DNA from 2 places in the Mesorhizobium sp. M0848 genome. Region 2 is predicted to be linked to the other one. Evidence: predicted binding sites of a transcription regulator. Region 2 holds the regulator's gene; the other holds the start of a gene.
The links. The regulator LexA, encoded in region 2, represses DNA repair genes until DNA is damaged. The targets are predictions, from matches to a motif close to TGTTCNNNNTGTGTTCNG.
Positions count from the first base shown of each region.

Region 1: the regulator LexA is predicted to act here: its motif matches at 4,223-4,240, upstream of NKH95_RS03145 (2'-5' RNA ligase family protein).

Region 1 covers NZ_JAMYOM010000002.1:267,165-274,447, forward strand. Annotated here, with positions in the region: gene NKH95_RS03120 (ABC transporter permease) at 1-382, shown strand, start outside; gene NKH95_RS03125 (ABC transporter permease) at 379-1,248, shown strand; gene NKH95_RS03130 (ABC transporter substrate-binding protein) at 1,233-2,303, shown strand; gene NKH95_RS03135 (cupin domain-containing protein) at 2,373-2,981, shown strand; gene NKH95_RS03140 (ABC transporter ATP-binding protein) at 2,971-4,056, shown strand; gene NKH95_RS03145 (2'-5' RNA ligase family protein) at 4,284-4,889, shown strand; gene NKH95_RS03150 (SnoaL-like domain-containing protein) at 5,024-5,377, shown strand; gene NKH95_RS03155 (SRPBCC family protein) at 5,472-5,951, opposite strand; gene NKH95_RS03160 (ArsR/SmtB family transcription factor) at 5,948-6,304, opposite strand; gene NKH95_RS03165 (ArsC family reductase) at 6,464-6,811, shown strand; gene NKH95_RS03170 (DUF488 domain-containing protein) at 7,012-7,283, opposite strand, start outside.
Region 2 covers NZ_JAMYOM010000013.1:93,047-100,329, reverse strand. Annotated here, with positions in the region: gene NKH95_RS16780 (AMP-binding protein) at 1-886, shown strand, start outside; gene kynA (tryptophan 2,3-dioxygenase) at 883-1,719, shown strand; gene kynU (kynureninase) at 1,799-3,046, shown strand; gene lexA (transcriptional repressor LexA) at 3,458-4,198, shown strand; gene NKH95_RS16760 (ComEC/Rec2 family competence protein) at 4,192-6,642, opposite strand; gene gltX (glutamate--tRNA ligase) at 6,744-7,283, shown strand, end outside.

The sequences.
Region 1 (7,283 bases), on a different contig from region 2:
GCTGGCGCACGCCTACGCGCCTTTTGCCATCCTGCCGATCTACGTGGCGCTGGACACCATCCCGAAATCGCTGATCGAGGCCGCTTCCGATCTCGGCGCGCGGCCCTTCACCTCTTTCCGCCGTGTCGTGCTGCCCAATTCGATGCCGGGCGTGCTGGCGGCAGCCCTTGTCGTCTTCGTGCCGACGGTCGGTGACTATGTCACGCCGGCGCTCGTCGGCGGCCCGGCCAGCACCATGATCGGCACGCTGATCCAGGCGCAATTCGGCAAGGCCAACGATTGGCCGTTTGGCGCCGCACTCTCCGTCGCCGTCATGCTGGTCATCCTGTGCGTGGTGCTGGTCGCGCGTTTCGCCGACCGCAGATTTGGCAGCCGCACATGAGCGCTGCACGCACGCAGGGAGGCGGCCGCTGGCTCGGCGTCTACGTCGTCGCCTATCTGGTCTTTCTCTATCTGCCGGTGCTGCTGATCCCGCTGTTTTCCTTCAACAACTCGATCCAGGCAGCGTTTCCGCTGCAAGGCTTCACCTTGCAATGGTACGCGACTTTGTTCGGCAATTCGGCGCTGACCGGTGCACTCCTGAACAGCCTCGTCATCGGCGCCATTGCCGCCACGAGTGCGACGCTGTGCGGCATCACCGTATCCTACATGGACCTCTACGGCCGCTCGCCGCTGGCCGCCACCATCAGCGCCATCGCCCGGCTGCCAATCCTGATCCCCGGCGTCATCGTCGGCATATCGCTGCTGATCCTCATCAATCTCATTGGTCTGGGGCCATCGCGCATCGCCATCGTTCTCGGTCACATATTGGTGGCGCTGCCGACGACCGTGGTGATCATGCGCAGCCGCTTCGCCGCCATCCCGAAAACCATTCGCGAGGCGGCGCTCGATCTCGGCGCCTCCGACTGGACGACGTTCCGGCGGATCATGCTGCCGCTCAGCCTGCCGGCCATCGTTTCGGCCTTCATGCTGGCCTTCCTGATCTCCTTCGACGAATTCATTGTCGTCTTCTTCCTGGCCGGCACCGAGCCGACGCTGCCGCTCTACATCTGGAGCCAGCTGCGTTTTCCAAAGTCGCTGCCGACGGTGATGGCGCTGGGCACGTCGATCCTGGCTGTGTCCTTCATCATCGCTGCAGCGGCTGAAATCCTGCGCCATCGCGGCTTGTCCGCCACGGCGCCAAAGCCCGCGGATCCGTCACAACCAAAACAAACCAAGAGAGGAGAACTGCAATGGCATTCGACCTGAAATCGATCTCTGCAAAGACTGTTTGCGCTGGATTGACGGCGTTCGCGCTGGCGCTGTCGTCGACCGTCGCTTTCGCCGGCGACAAGCTGCAATATTTCACCTGGTCGGGCTATGAACTGCCCGATTTCAACAAGAGCTTCCTCGCCGCGCACCCCGACGGCGTCGAGGCCTCGATCTTCGGTGACGACGATGACGCCTTCACCAAGGTCAAGGCCGGCTTCCGCCCCGACATCGCGCATCCCTGTTATGACAAGGTGGCGCGCTGGAACAAGGAAGGCCTGCTGCAGCCGATCGACACCAAGCGGATCAAGAACTGGGACTCGATCTTCCCGGTGTTCAAGAACCTGCCCGACCTGCAGGCCGGCGACGGCAAGGTCTGGATGGTGCCATGGGACTGGGGCAACACCTCGATCCTCTACCGCACCGACCTGGTGAAGAACCCGGAAGCGAGCTGGAACCTTTTGTGGGACAAGCAGTATGCCGGTCGCATGGCGACGATCGACGCGGTGCACGACACGCCGGTCGTTGCCGCACTGCTCGCCGGCGTTAATCCGTTCGACATGACGCCGGAGCAAATGGACAAGGTGGCCGAGAAGCTGCGCGAGCAGCGCCCGCTGCTCTCCAATTACACCACCGACATGACCTCCGTCGAACAGGCGCTGGCCAGCGGCCAATTGGTCGCCGCCATGACCTGGAACGCGTCGGCCACCTCGCTGAAGAAGCAGGGCGTGCCGGTCGAGTTCATGAAGCCGAAGGAGGGCATGCTGACCTGGGCCTGCGGCTTCGTCATGCTCAAGGACGCCAAGAATGTCGACCTCGCCTATGACTTCATCAACAGCCGGCTGGAAGCCGACTCCGGCAAATACCTGATCGAGGCCTATGGCTATGGCAGTTCGCTGAGCTCCGCTTTTGCCACCGTGCCGAAGGAGGAGCTGGAGAAATTGCAGCTGCCATCCGACCCGGAAGTGATGCTGAAGACCACCATCTTCACCGGACCGATGAAACAGAATGACGACCTCGCCAAGATGTTCGAAAAGGTCAAGGCAGGCGGCTGAACCCTAGAGCACCGCGCGGCGTCAGCCACGCGGTGTCACCCGAGACACTGCAAACGAGGTCGGGAATTGATGGACATACTGGACGAAGCTGCTGAGAAGCCGAAGGACGATGCCGATGTGCGGGTCGGCCGGCGCGTGCGGGCGCTGCGGCTGGAGCGCAACCTGTCGCTGGCCGATCTTGCGGCAAAAGCCGGCGTGTCGATCGGTGCGTTGAGCCAGATCGAACGCGGCATGTCCTCGCTGCGCGTCAAGGTGATCTGGCCGCTCGCCGCCGCCCTCGACATCGAGCCGTCGGCGCTGATCGCCGACGGCAACGATGCCGTCAACGATCTCTATTGCGTGCGTGCCGATAAGCGACGGCAAATCCCGGTCAAGTCGGAAGGCATTGCCAAGGCGCTGCTGTCGCCGCCGGGCGCGACGCTGACCGGCATGCTGGTGACGGTGGAAGCCGGCGGCGGCACCGCGGAGGCCTATGCGCATGCCGGTCATGAATTCGGCTTCGTGCTGTCGGGCGAGGTCGAACTGGTGGTTGATTCGACAAATTACGTGCTGAAGACCGGCGACAGTTTTGCGTTCAAGAGCACGCTTTTGCATGCCTTCCGCAATCCAGGCGCCGAGCGTTGCCAGATCCTCTGGGTCAACACCACGAAGCCATCCGAGGTTCGCGATGGCGCCTGATCCACTTGTGCGGCTACAGGCTGTCTCGAAGATTTTTCCTGGCGGCATCGTCGGGCTCGACGCCGTCGATCTCGACATTGTCGGCGGCGAGTTCATCACGCTGCTCGGGCCGTCGGGTTGCGGCAAGACCACCAGTCTGCGCGTCATCGCCGGCTTCGAAAGCCCATCGAGCGGCAAGGTGCTGCTCGACGGACGCGATATCACGGCCCTTCGGCCGTTCGACCGGCCGGTCAACACCGTGTTCCAGGACTACGCGCTGTTCCCGCACATGAATGTCGCCGAAAATGTCGGCTTCGGCCTGTCGCTGCGCAAACTGAATGGAGCCGAGCAGGCAAAGCGCACCGGCGAAGCCCTCGACATGGTCGGCCTTGCCGACAAGCTTCGCGCCCGCGTCTCCGAACTGTCTGGCGGCCAGCGCCAGCGCGTCGCATTGGCGCGTGCCATCGTCTGCGAGCCGCGCGTGCTGCTGCTTGACGAACCGCTGTCGGCGCTCGATGCGCATCTGCGCGAGCAGATGCAGGTCGAACTGAAGCGGCTGCAGTCGCGGCTCGGCACCACCTTCGTCATGGTCACCCATGACCAGACCGAAGCCTTGTCGATCTCCGACCGCATCGTCGTCATGAACAAGGGCCGCATTGAGCAGATCGCGCCGCCGGCCACCCTTTACGACCGGCCCGCCACGAAGTTTGTGGCAAGCTTCATCGGCACCATGAATCTCCTACAATCACGGTTTATCGGCCGCGATGGCGATCGCTTGCGTTTCACTGCCGGCACCCTGCCGCTGGAGGCCATCGCTGAAACCGGCCAGTCACCCGGGCAAGGCGAGATGCGGACCATCGGCGTGCGCCCGGAGGATCTGCTGGCGATAACCGAAGCCGCGCCCGGCACCGCACCGGCGCGCGTCAACAGCATCGTCTTTCACGGCCGCACGCTGCGCCTGCATGCCGAACTCGGGGAGGGCGCACCTGTCGTCATCGACGCGCCGCGCCAGGCCGAGGGTTTTCAATTCAGCGCCGGCGATGTGGCGCATATCAGCCTGCGCCGTGGCGCCAATTGCCCCATGCTGCCAGGCTAGTTTCATCGATATCCAAAAAGCCGGAGCACACGTTCGCACCGTTCAGCGGCTACAAGGCAACGACCCGCTTACGTGGATTGGGCGATACGCGATTTTCTGGAGGTCAAGGGCATCGTCGGCTACGGGGCGTAGGTTTCGGATCAAATCCACGCTTGACTCAAGGGAATGTTCCTGTTTTGTTCTAGATGTAGAGCAAAACAGGAGCGTTCTTTGCCGAGCGTGTGCGTATGTATCTGCAAGGCGAATTCGACTATGGACTTCCAGAGCCGCCATGGCGGCCTAAACGGCCCGAGCGTGTGTTCTTTGGTTTGTTTTTGCAGTCTAAGGACTATTCGCGGTTTGCCGATTGTCAAAACCGGCTATGCGGCCAATGCGGGGTAACCGGCGACCAACTGCTACGGGAGCGTTTTCACGTCAGCCTGCAGCACGTCGGTGACTACAAAAGGCTGCGGTCCAAAATTCTCTTTGCGGCCGCCCGATCGGGACGGCGCATTGCGATGGCACCGTTCGAGATTACCTTTCGCTATGCCAGTAGCTTTCCCGGCCGACCCGCGACCAGGGGTAAACCAGCCAAACACCCTTTCGTACTTCTCGCCGATGACGGACCGGTTTGTGAGTTGAGCAGGAAGCTCGGCGTCGAAATGCTGCGCGAAGGCCTCAAGACATCAGACGGTTTCGTTCCGCATCTGACGCTTGCCTATGACCGAAAACTCGTCCCCAAACAGCCTATCGGCCCAATGAGCTTTGTTGCACGAGAGTTCGTTCTTGTGCACAGCTTGCGCGGACTGAAGAAGTACGTTTTCCCGGAATGTTGGCCGCTGAGCGCGATGTGATGTGCTCACATCGCCGTCACATAATCCGTGCGATATCTATCATCCTGACATGGCTTGTCAGCTACGGCGCGGATTGACGATGGCAAGCCAGCAGGGGTTCCCTATTTGCAGTGCGTTGAACAGGAGGAACACAAATGACCATCGCGGAAATTGCCAAGGATTTCACCGAACTGCTCCAGCAGGGCGATCATGTCGGTGCGGCCGAGAAGTACAATGCCGATGATATCGTCAGCCTCGAAGCCATGGAGGGGCCGATGGCCATCGCCCGTGGCAAGGAGGCTCTCAGGCAGAAGGGCCAGTGGTGGCAGGAGAACAACGAAGTGCATGGCGGCTCGGTCGAGGGACCCTATGTCAACGGCGACCAGTTCGCGGTGCGCTTCAAATTCGACATAACGCCCAAGGCTACCGGCGAGCGTGTCACCATGGATGAAGTTGCCCTGTACACGGTCAAGAACGGCAAGATCACCGAAGAGCGCTTCTACTATTGAGACCGCACCGGCTTTAGGGAGCCTGCTCTCGTCGCCGCCGGTCGAAAAATGAGCATGATGGCCAGGACGTTGTCCTGGCCATCATGTGAGAAGGTCAGATCGTCTTCACATACTGCGCAAGCTGATCGGCCACCGTGCCCCAGCCATCGAAGAAGCCCATCTCTTCGTGGTTGTTGCGGGTCGCCTCGTCGCGATGGATGGCGATGGCGGTGTAGCGCGTGCCCTGGCCGTCCGGCTGCAAGGAAATGACAGCGGTGATGAAGGGTTCCCCTGACGGCCGGTAACCCGGCAACAATGCATCCGTCCACACCAGCCGCTCGTTCGGCACGATTTCGAGATAGCAGCAATGGCGGTCGTTGACCTCCTTGCCGTCGGGCGACTGCATGCGCGTCCGGAACTGACCGCCGGGCCTGAGGTCGATCTCGCAGTCGGTGATCATCCACGGCTTCGGCGTAAACCAGTGCTTGACATGCTCGGGCGTCGTCCAGGCGCGCCACAGCAATTCGCGCGGCGCATCGATGACGCGCTCCAGCACCAGGTCCAGTCTGGGATCCGGCTTGAGGGGATAGCTCATTTTTCCTGCTCCTTGAGGGTCATCACATAGGCGTCGAACTGGTCGAGGCGGCGTTCCCACAGCGTGCGTTGTTCGGCCAACCAGTTTTCGGCGAGTTTCAGCGGCTCGGGTGCCAGTTGATAGGTCCTGACCCGGCCGGTCTTTTGCGAGCGCACCAGTCCGCAGATCTCAAGCACCTTGAGATGCTCGATGAAGGACGGCAGCGCCATCTCGAAAGGCTCTGCGAGTTCGCTGACCGAGGCTGGACTGCGGTTCAGCCGCTCCACAACGCGTCGCCGCGTCGGGTCGGCAAGCGCGCGGAAGATGCCGTCGATTGGCGGAGGGCTGGGAGTTGCGGTCTGAAGGCTTGTCATGGTCGGCCCCGAGGCGCTGTTAAAAGTGGCTCGATATATACTTAGGAAAAATCCTTAGTATTGGCAAGGGCAAAACCGAAGGCACGCCGCAGAGCGCTGGCAAAGCGCGCAGAGCGTCCTTAATCTGCGATCAGATTCGAAATTCGAAGGGCCACCGCTTTGACGATCACCATGTACGGCATCACCACCTGCGACACAGTCAGGAAGGCGCGCGTCTGGCTGGAGGGCCATGACGTTGCTTACCGGTTTCACGATTTCAGGGCTGAGGGGCTGGACGCCAAGCGGCTGGATGGCTGGGCGGGCAAGGTCGGCTGGGAAAAGCTGCTCAACAAGGCGAGCACGACGTTCCGCGAACTGGCGGACAAGGACAAGCAGGGCCTCGACGAAAAGAAGGCCAAGGCGCTGATGCTGGCCAAGCCGACCATGATCAAGCGGCCAGTGCTGGAGGTCGGCGACGGGGTTCTGGTGGGGTTCAAGGCGGATGTTTATGAAGAGGCGGTGAAATAGCGTAGCGAGACGGCGACGCTGCCAATCTCCCCCCTTGCGGGGGAGATGGCCGGCAGGCCAGAGGGGGGTGTGAAGGATCGCCAACCTTTAACGAATTCGTTCCGGCGCAAACCTATCTCAAGTCGCTACGATTGATTGGTAGGCCTGAGGGACAGCACCCCCCTCTGCCCTGCCGGGCATCTCCCCCGCAAGTGGGGAGATCAGATGTCGCTGCGGCTTTCACCAATGGCTAACGTTGCAGAGGCGCCCCTCAACCCGCGCACATATCCCGCCAGCGCCACCGCATTGTTATGCGCTTCGTCATGCGCGCCGTAGAGCAGCGTCACTTTGCTGTGGCGAAGCAGACCAAGCAATTCACCCACCGCCCCGCCATTCCCATCCAGCTCAACTCGATACCGCTTCTGAAACTCCGCCCAGCGCGCCGGCTCGTGGCCGAACCATTTGCGCAGCGCGTCGCTCGGCGCGATATCCT
Region 2 (7,283 bases):
CTTCACCTTCGGCCTTGGCGGGCTCGCTATCTTTCCCCTGCGCTTCGGTGCGGCGGCGACGCTGCTGGAGCAGGCGACGCCACCCAACATGATCCACATCATCGAGACCTACAAAGCGACGATCTCCTTCACCGCGCCGACTGCCTACCGCGCCATGCTGAAGGCCATGGATGAAGGTGCCGACCTGTCGTCGCTGCGCGTTGCAGTTTCGGCCGGCGAAACCTTGCCCGCTCCGGTTTTCGAAGAGTGGACGAAAAAGACCGGCAAGCCGATCCTCGACGGCATCGGCGCCACCGAAATGCTGCACATATTCATCTCCAACCGTTTTGGCGACATGAAGCCTGCGTCGACCGGCAAGCCGGTGGGCGGCTACGAGGCGCGCATCCTCGACGACGAGATGCGCGAGGTGCCGCGCGGCACGACCGGCAGGCTGGCGGTGCGTGGCCCGACCGGCTGCCGCTACTTGGCCGATGACAGGCAGAAGGAATATGTGCGCGACGGCTGGAACATCACCGGCGACACCTTCACGCAGGACGAAGACGGCTTCTTCCATTTCGCCGCGCGCTCCGACGACATGATCGTCAGCGCCGGCTACAACATCGCCGGACCCGAGGTCGAGGCAGCACTGTTATCGCATCCGGATGTCGCCGAATGCGCGGTGATCGGTGCAGAGGACGCCGAACGCGGCCAGATCGTCGAGGCGCATGTCGTGCTGGTGCAGGGCGTCGCGCCCGACGCCCTCACCACCAAGCGCCTGCAGGACCATGTCAAGGCAACGATCGCGCCCTATAAATATCCGCGATCGGTAAAATTCATCGCCGCTCTGCCCAAGACCCAGACCGGCAAGATCCAGCGCTTCCGGCTGCGCACGGAGAAAATCAATTGAGCGAGCCATACGATCCGGCGTCCGAAGGCGCCCAGATGTCGTTCAAGGAGCGCATGTCCTACAGCGACTATCTGCACCTGGAGAAAGTGCTGGAGGCCCAGACGCCGCTGTCATCGGCGCATGACGAGATGCTGTTCATCATCCAGCATCAGACCTCCGAGCTCTGGATGAAGCTCGCTCTGCACGAGATCGGCGCCGCGATCCGCTCGATCCGCGCCGACCGGCTCGAGCCGAGCTTCAAGATGCTGTCGCGCGTTGCGCGCATCTTCGAGCAGCTGAACAATGCCTGGGATGTGCTGCGGACGATGACGCCCAGCGAATACACCGAGTTCCGCGACGCGCTCGGCCAGTCCTCGGGCTTCCAGTCCTGGCAGTATCGCGCCATCGAGTTCATGGCCGGCAACCGAAACCTGGCAATGCTCGGGCCGCACAAGCACCGGCCCGACCTGAGCGGGAAGCTGGAAGCGATCCTGGCCGAGCCGTCGCTCTATGACGAGGCACTGCTGCTTTTGGCGCGCAACGGATTCGACATCGGTGCCGATGCCAGGCGCACGGACTGGCGTGAGACGCGAACCGAGAATGAAGAGGTGCTGGTCGCCTGGCAGACCATCTACCGCGATCCGCAGCGCTACTGGATGTTCTACGAACTGGCCGAGAAGCTGGTCGACTTCGAGGACTACTTCCGCCGCTGGCGCTTCAACCACGTCACCACGGTGGAGCGCATCATCGGCCTGAAACGCGGCACCGGCGGCACGTCGGGTGCTTCGTATCTGAAGAAAATGCTCGAGGTCGTGCTGTTCCCGGAGCTGTGGACGGTCCGCACCCGGCTCTGACGTCGAAATGAAAACAGGCACACCGAGGGGACGCGCTGTGGCGGAAAACCCTTCGCGAACAACCGGGGACTGACCGACCATGAGTGGAATTCCTGATCTCGCCGCAGTCGAAGCGATGGATGCCACGGATCCGCTGCGGGCCATGCGCGACCGTTTCATTCTGCCGGAGGGGATGATCTATCTCGACGGCAATTCACTGGGGGCAGCGTCTCATGCCGTTTTCAGCGAGCTGCAGCAGGCGGCGACCCAAGAATGGGCCCAGGATCTCATCCGAGCTTGGAACACGGCCGGATGGTTCGAGATGCCAATCGAACTCGGCGACCAGCTCGGACGCCTGATAGGAGCCGCGGCCGGCCAGACCGTTGTCTGCGACACGACATCGACCAACATCTACAAGGTGCTGCACGCGGCGATGGAGATGCGGCCCGGCCGGTCGGCCATCGTCGCCGAAGGTGACAGTTTTCCCACCGACCTGTACATCGCCGAAGGCGTGGCCTCGACCCGGGATGGCGTCCTGCTGCGCCTCGCGGGTGTCGACGCGCCGACCATCGAAGAGCTGATCGACGAAAACGTCGCGGTGGTGCTGGTCAATCACGTCAATTACAAATCGGGTGAACTGCGCGACATGGCGGCGCTGACGCGCAAAGCTCATGCGGCCGGAGCGCTGATCGTCTGGGATCTTTGCCACACCGCCGGCGCCCTGCCCGTCGAGCTCGATCACGCAAATGCCGATTTCGCCATCGGCTGCACCTACAAGTACCTCAACGGCGGTCCGGGCGCACCGGCCTTCATCTATGCCGCGCAGCGCCACCACGGCGATATCAGCCAGCCGCTCAGCGGCTGGTGGGGCCATGCGCGGCCCTTTGCCTTCGAACGGGGTTATGTTGCCGGCACCGGCATCCGCCGCTTTTTGTGCGGCACTCAGCCGATCCTGTCGATGCGGGCGCTCAAAGGCGCGCTTGCCATCTGGAATGACGTCGACATGGCGGCATTGCGAAAGAAGAGTGTCGCGTTGACAGAACTGTTCATCCAGCTCGTCGAAGCCAGGTGCGGCGCCTACGGTCTCACGCTGGAGACCACCCGCGACGCGACCAGGCGCGGCAGCCAGGTGTCGTTCCTTCACGATCACGGCTATCAAATCATGCGGGCGCTGATCGAGCGCGGCGTCATCGGTGATTTTCGTGCGCCATCGACCATCCGTTTCGGCTTCACGCCGCTCTATGTCGGCTACAAGGATGTGTGGCTGGCGGTTGAGGTGCTGGAGGATATTCTGCGCACGGGCGCATGGAAGGACCGCCGTTTCGCGGTCAAGGAAGCCGTTACCTGACGCAACGATCCCCGCGATCCACCGCCGCCGCCCTCACTGCCTGGCAGATGACGGAGGGCTGAATTTCCAGCCACAAATGCCAACAGACGTTGGCGTTTTGGCTCCGTTTCGTTCACGGCAAACGAACGTCCCGAAGATTGATATCGTCCTTTGTGGAGGTCGATAGACTGATAATGCCAAGCCTTGGGTCGAGGATGAGCCACAGGTCATTAACCATAATAATTTCAATGGGAACAGGCGCATCGCCGTGCCTAGCGCCTGTTGATCGCGACCCGCTGGCAAGCGCCAAATAATTTCAGCAGCCTTAACAAATTCATTAAACTTTAAACGGTTGCAGAACACAACTGGAACAGATAGGGTTTGTTCTGGGTTTGTTTTTCGATTCTGGTTTCAGGTAACCTGGGGGCCGCCATGCTGACGCGCAAGCAACATGAACTGCTGATGTTCATCCATGAACGCCTGAAGGAGAGCGGCATTCCGCCATCCTTCGACGAGATGAAGGAGGCGCTTGACCTTGCCTCCAAATCCGGGATTCATCGGCTGATCACCGCACTTGAGGAGCGCGGCTTTATTCGCCGGTTGCCCAACCGGGCACGCGCGCTGGAAGTGCTGCGATTGCCGGACTCGATCGCGCCCGGTCTCAACGCGGCAAAGAAGTTTTCGCCAAGCGTCATCCAGGGCAGTCTCGGTCAGGGTGGCGCCCTTGGCCGGCAGATCAAGCCGGCGCCTTCGCGGATGCCCTCGCCCGGCAATGATGACGATGCGGTCTCCGCCGTGTCGATCCCGGTCATGGGCCGTATCGCCGCCGGTGTGCCGATCGATGCCATCCAGCATCAGACGCATTCGATCTCGGTGCCGCCGGACATGATCATGGGCGGCGCCCACTATGCGCTGGAGGTCAAGGGAGACTCGATGATCGAGGCCGGTATCTTCGACGGCGACACCGTCATCATCCGCAATGCCGACACGGCGAGCCCCGGCGAGATCATCGTGGCGCTGGTCGATGAAGAGGAAGCGACGCTGAAGCGGTTCCGCCGCAAGGGCGCTTCGATTGCTCTCGAAGCCGCCAATCCGGCCTATGAAACCCGTATTTTCGGCCCGGACAGGGTCAAGGTGCAAGGCAAGCTCGTCGGCCTGATCCGCCGCTACTGAGGCGGCTGTGGGTTGGCCGCTGGCTTCTCCGGTTTCTTGAAGGGTGCCAGCCCCCTTGCCTCACGAGAGTATTTGCGTTGCGTGTGCCAGGGCCGATATGGGCTGTCCACCGCGAAGCTGATCGTCGCCGGCGTGGTCGCCGATTGGCGATCGAAGAAGACCGCGGCACTGCCTTTGCGAGCCAGTTGCCGCTTGGTGATGACGAGAACCAGCGGATTGTGACAGGCGTCATACGCGGTGGCGTCATTGATGACGATCAGCTCGGCGAAGCCGCAGGCTTTCCAGGCGTCCTTGCGGTCCTCGACATAGGCAATGATCGCACCGGACATGTGCCTGGCCACGCAAACGCCTGAGGAGCAATAGAACGGCGATCCCAGCGGCAGATCAACGGCATCCGCGACATCGAATTGCCCATCGCTGTTGTCGAACACCTCTGGCACGACGATGGTTTCTGATGTCAGGGCGCGTTTCCAGTTGTCGACGGTGAATTCGTTCGGCCGTTCCCGGCTGACGGCAAGCTCGCCGCCACCGATCGGCAACGCCACCAGCCGGGCGTCTTCCGAGATTAGCACATCCGGCGTGCGCGTATCCGAGACGGTCAGCAAGCCTGCCAGCGCGAATGGCAGAGCAGCGAGCCGCAGCCAAGTTGTCGCCATTGTCGCGATGACCAGGGCAATTGCCACCAACAGGACCGACTGCTGCGAAATCAGCCCGACCCCATCGACAGGCGAACGCTCGGAGATCCAGCCTGATATGGCGATCATCATCGTCAGGCCCTTACCCATCAGGTAGAGAGCCGGCCAATCCAATCCGAAAGGCATCAACAGCGCGCTGGCGACGGCCAGGAACATGACGACGGTGACGATCGGCATTACCGCGAGATTGGCAAACAGGCTGAGCGGCGAGACACGCTGAAAATGCCAGATGGCAAACAGCGTCGTCGCGCTTCCCGCGATGATCGAGGTCATGGCAAGGCCGGTTGCCGCCAGCAGGAATTTTCGCGTCAGGAAACCGGGCACGGATCGCTTTGGCGGCGGCGGTCTTGCTTTTCCCGCGCGGTGATCCGCCCAGCCGGCATAGGCGCCGACCAGAGCCGCGGTCGCGGCGAACGACATCTGAAAACTCGGGCCGACCACCTCATGCGGCGACACCACGATGACGGCGATCGCCGAGATCGCCAGATTGCGCATGGTGAGTGCTGCTCGATCGAACAGCACGGCAATCAGCATCACCGCCAGCATGATGAAGCTGCGCTCGGCGGCAACGACGACTCCAGAGATGATGAGATAGGCCGCGATCGAGAACAGCGCGGCGGCAGCGGCATACTTCTTGACCGGGCGACGCGCGGAAAAGTCGGGAAACAAGGCGAAGGCGCCGCGCAGCAATCCCATGATGGTGCCCGCGACCAGCGCCATATGCAGTCCCGAAATGGAGATGATGTGGTAGATGCCGGTACGTCGCATCGCCTCATTGATCTCATCGGGAATGCCGGCGCGCACGCCGACGATCAGCGCCGCGGCGATCTCGCCTTCGGCGCCGCCGACGCTCGCCCTGATATGGTCGGCGATGCCTTCACGGGCATTTTCCACGCTAGAGGAAATTCGGGCCGGCAGCGGCATGTCGCCGTCATCGTTGACGACAAGCTTTGGATTGCCGAGAAAGAACCCGCTGCCACCGATGCCGGCAAAGTAGCTGTCGAAGGAGAAGTCATAGCTGTCCGGCCGCACCGGCCCGGTCGGCGGCAAGAGCTTGGCATATCCGGTGATGAGGGAGCCGGCGGTCACGTCAGCCGGGATCTTGCGTGCCGAAAGCCGCACCCGTTCCGGCGCATAGCGCAGTTTCGGTCTTGCGGTCGATGTCACGTCGATGGTCAGCCGGATACGGCCGGTTTCCATCCGGTCGAGCGAGACGACGCGGCCGGTGACTTGCGTCGAAATTTCCGAGCCCAACATTTGTGTGCCCGCACGCCACGTCTCGACCTTGGCAGCAAGCAGTCCTAGGGCGCACAAAAGTGCCGCCATGAAACACAGATGGGTCTTTGGCCATGAGCGCGAGACCAGCGCACAGATCCCCGTCAGAATGACAACCGCGACAGGTCTCGCAAAGTCGGGTTCAGCCGTCAGCGAAAAATAGCCGATCGCTCCGATCGCCAGGCAGACCGGCACCAGCAGGAAGGCCACGCCCCGGTCGAGTTCCAGGCTCGCCGCCGTGTTCACGCTGTGGCGCAGGCGAGGCAGTGATGTCAGGCTGATTTGCCGGCGCACGCGAACGATCCTGCCGGTTTCGGCAACAGGAACAGAGGCGGCGACATCCGCTTGTAACGGCGCTTGGCCGGGATCCGGCAGGAGGGGCGACGGCAATGGCAGAGGCGCAAAGAGGGACCGTTCGCTGACGCCGATGGCAGCGTCCTCGCCCTGATCCGAGCCCCAGCCTCGTCCAGCCATCGGGTCTGCCCCTTGCGCCCTCGACACCCTATGCTACATGAACGCCGGGCGCGCGAAAGTCCGCGCAACCGCACCCGCTTCAGATGGTTTCCGAGAGTTCCATGTCCGACAAGGTCGTCACCCGTTTTGCCCCCTCGCCCACCGGCTATCTGCACATAGGCGGCGCGCGCACGGCGCTGTTCAACTGGCTGTATGCAAAGCACACTGGCGGCACGATGCTGCTGCGCATCGAAGACACCGACCGTGAACGCTCCAATGAAGCCGCGACGGCTGCCATCCTCGACGGGCTTTCCTGGCTTGGCCTGAGCTGGGACGGCGAGCCGGTGTCACAGTTCGAGCGTGCGCCGCGCCACCGCGAGGTGGCCGAGGAGCTCGTGCGCATGGGCATGGCCTATTATTGCTATGCCACGCCAGCCGAACTGGAGGCCATGCGCGAGGCTGCCAGAGCCAAGGGGCTGCCGCCCCGCTATGACGGCCGCTGGCGCGACCGCGACCCCTCTGAGGCGCCCGCAGGCGTCAAGGGCGCCATCCGCATCAAGGCGCCGACCGAAGGCGAGACCATCGTCCATGACCGTGTCCAGGGCGAGGTGCGCTTTCCCAACAAGGATCTCGATGACTTCATCATCCTGCGTTCTGACGGC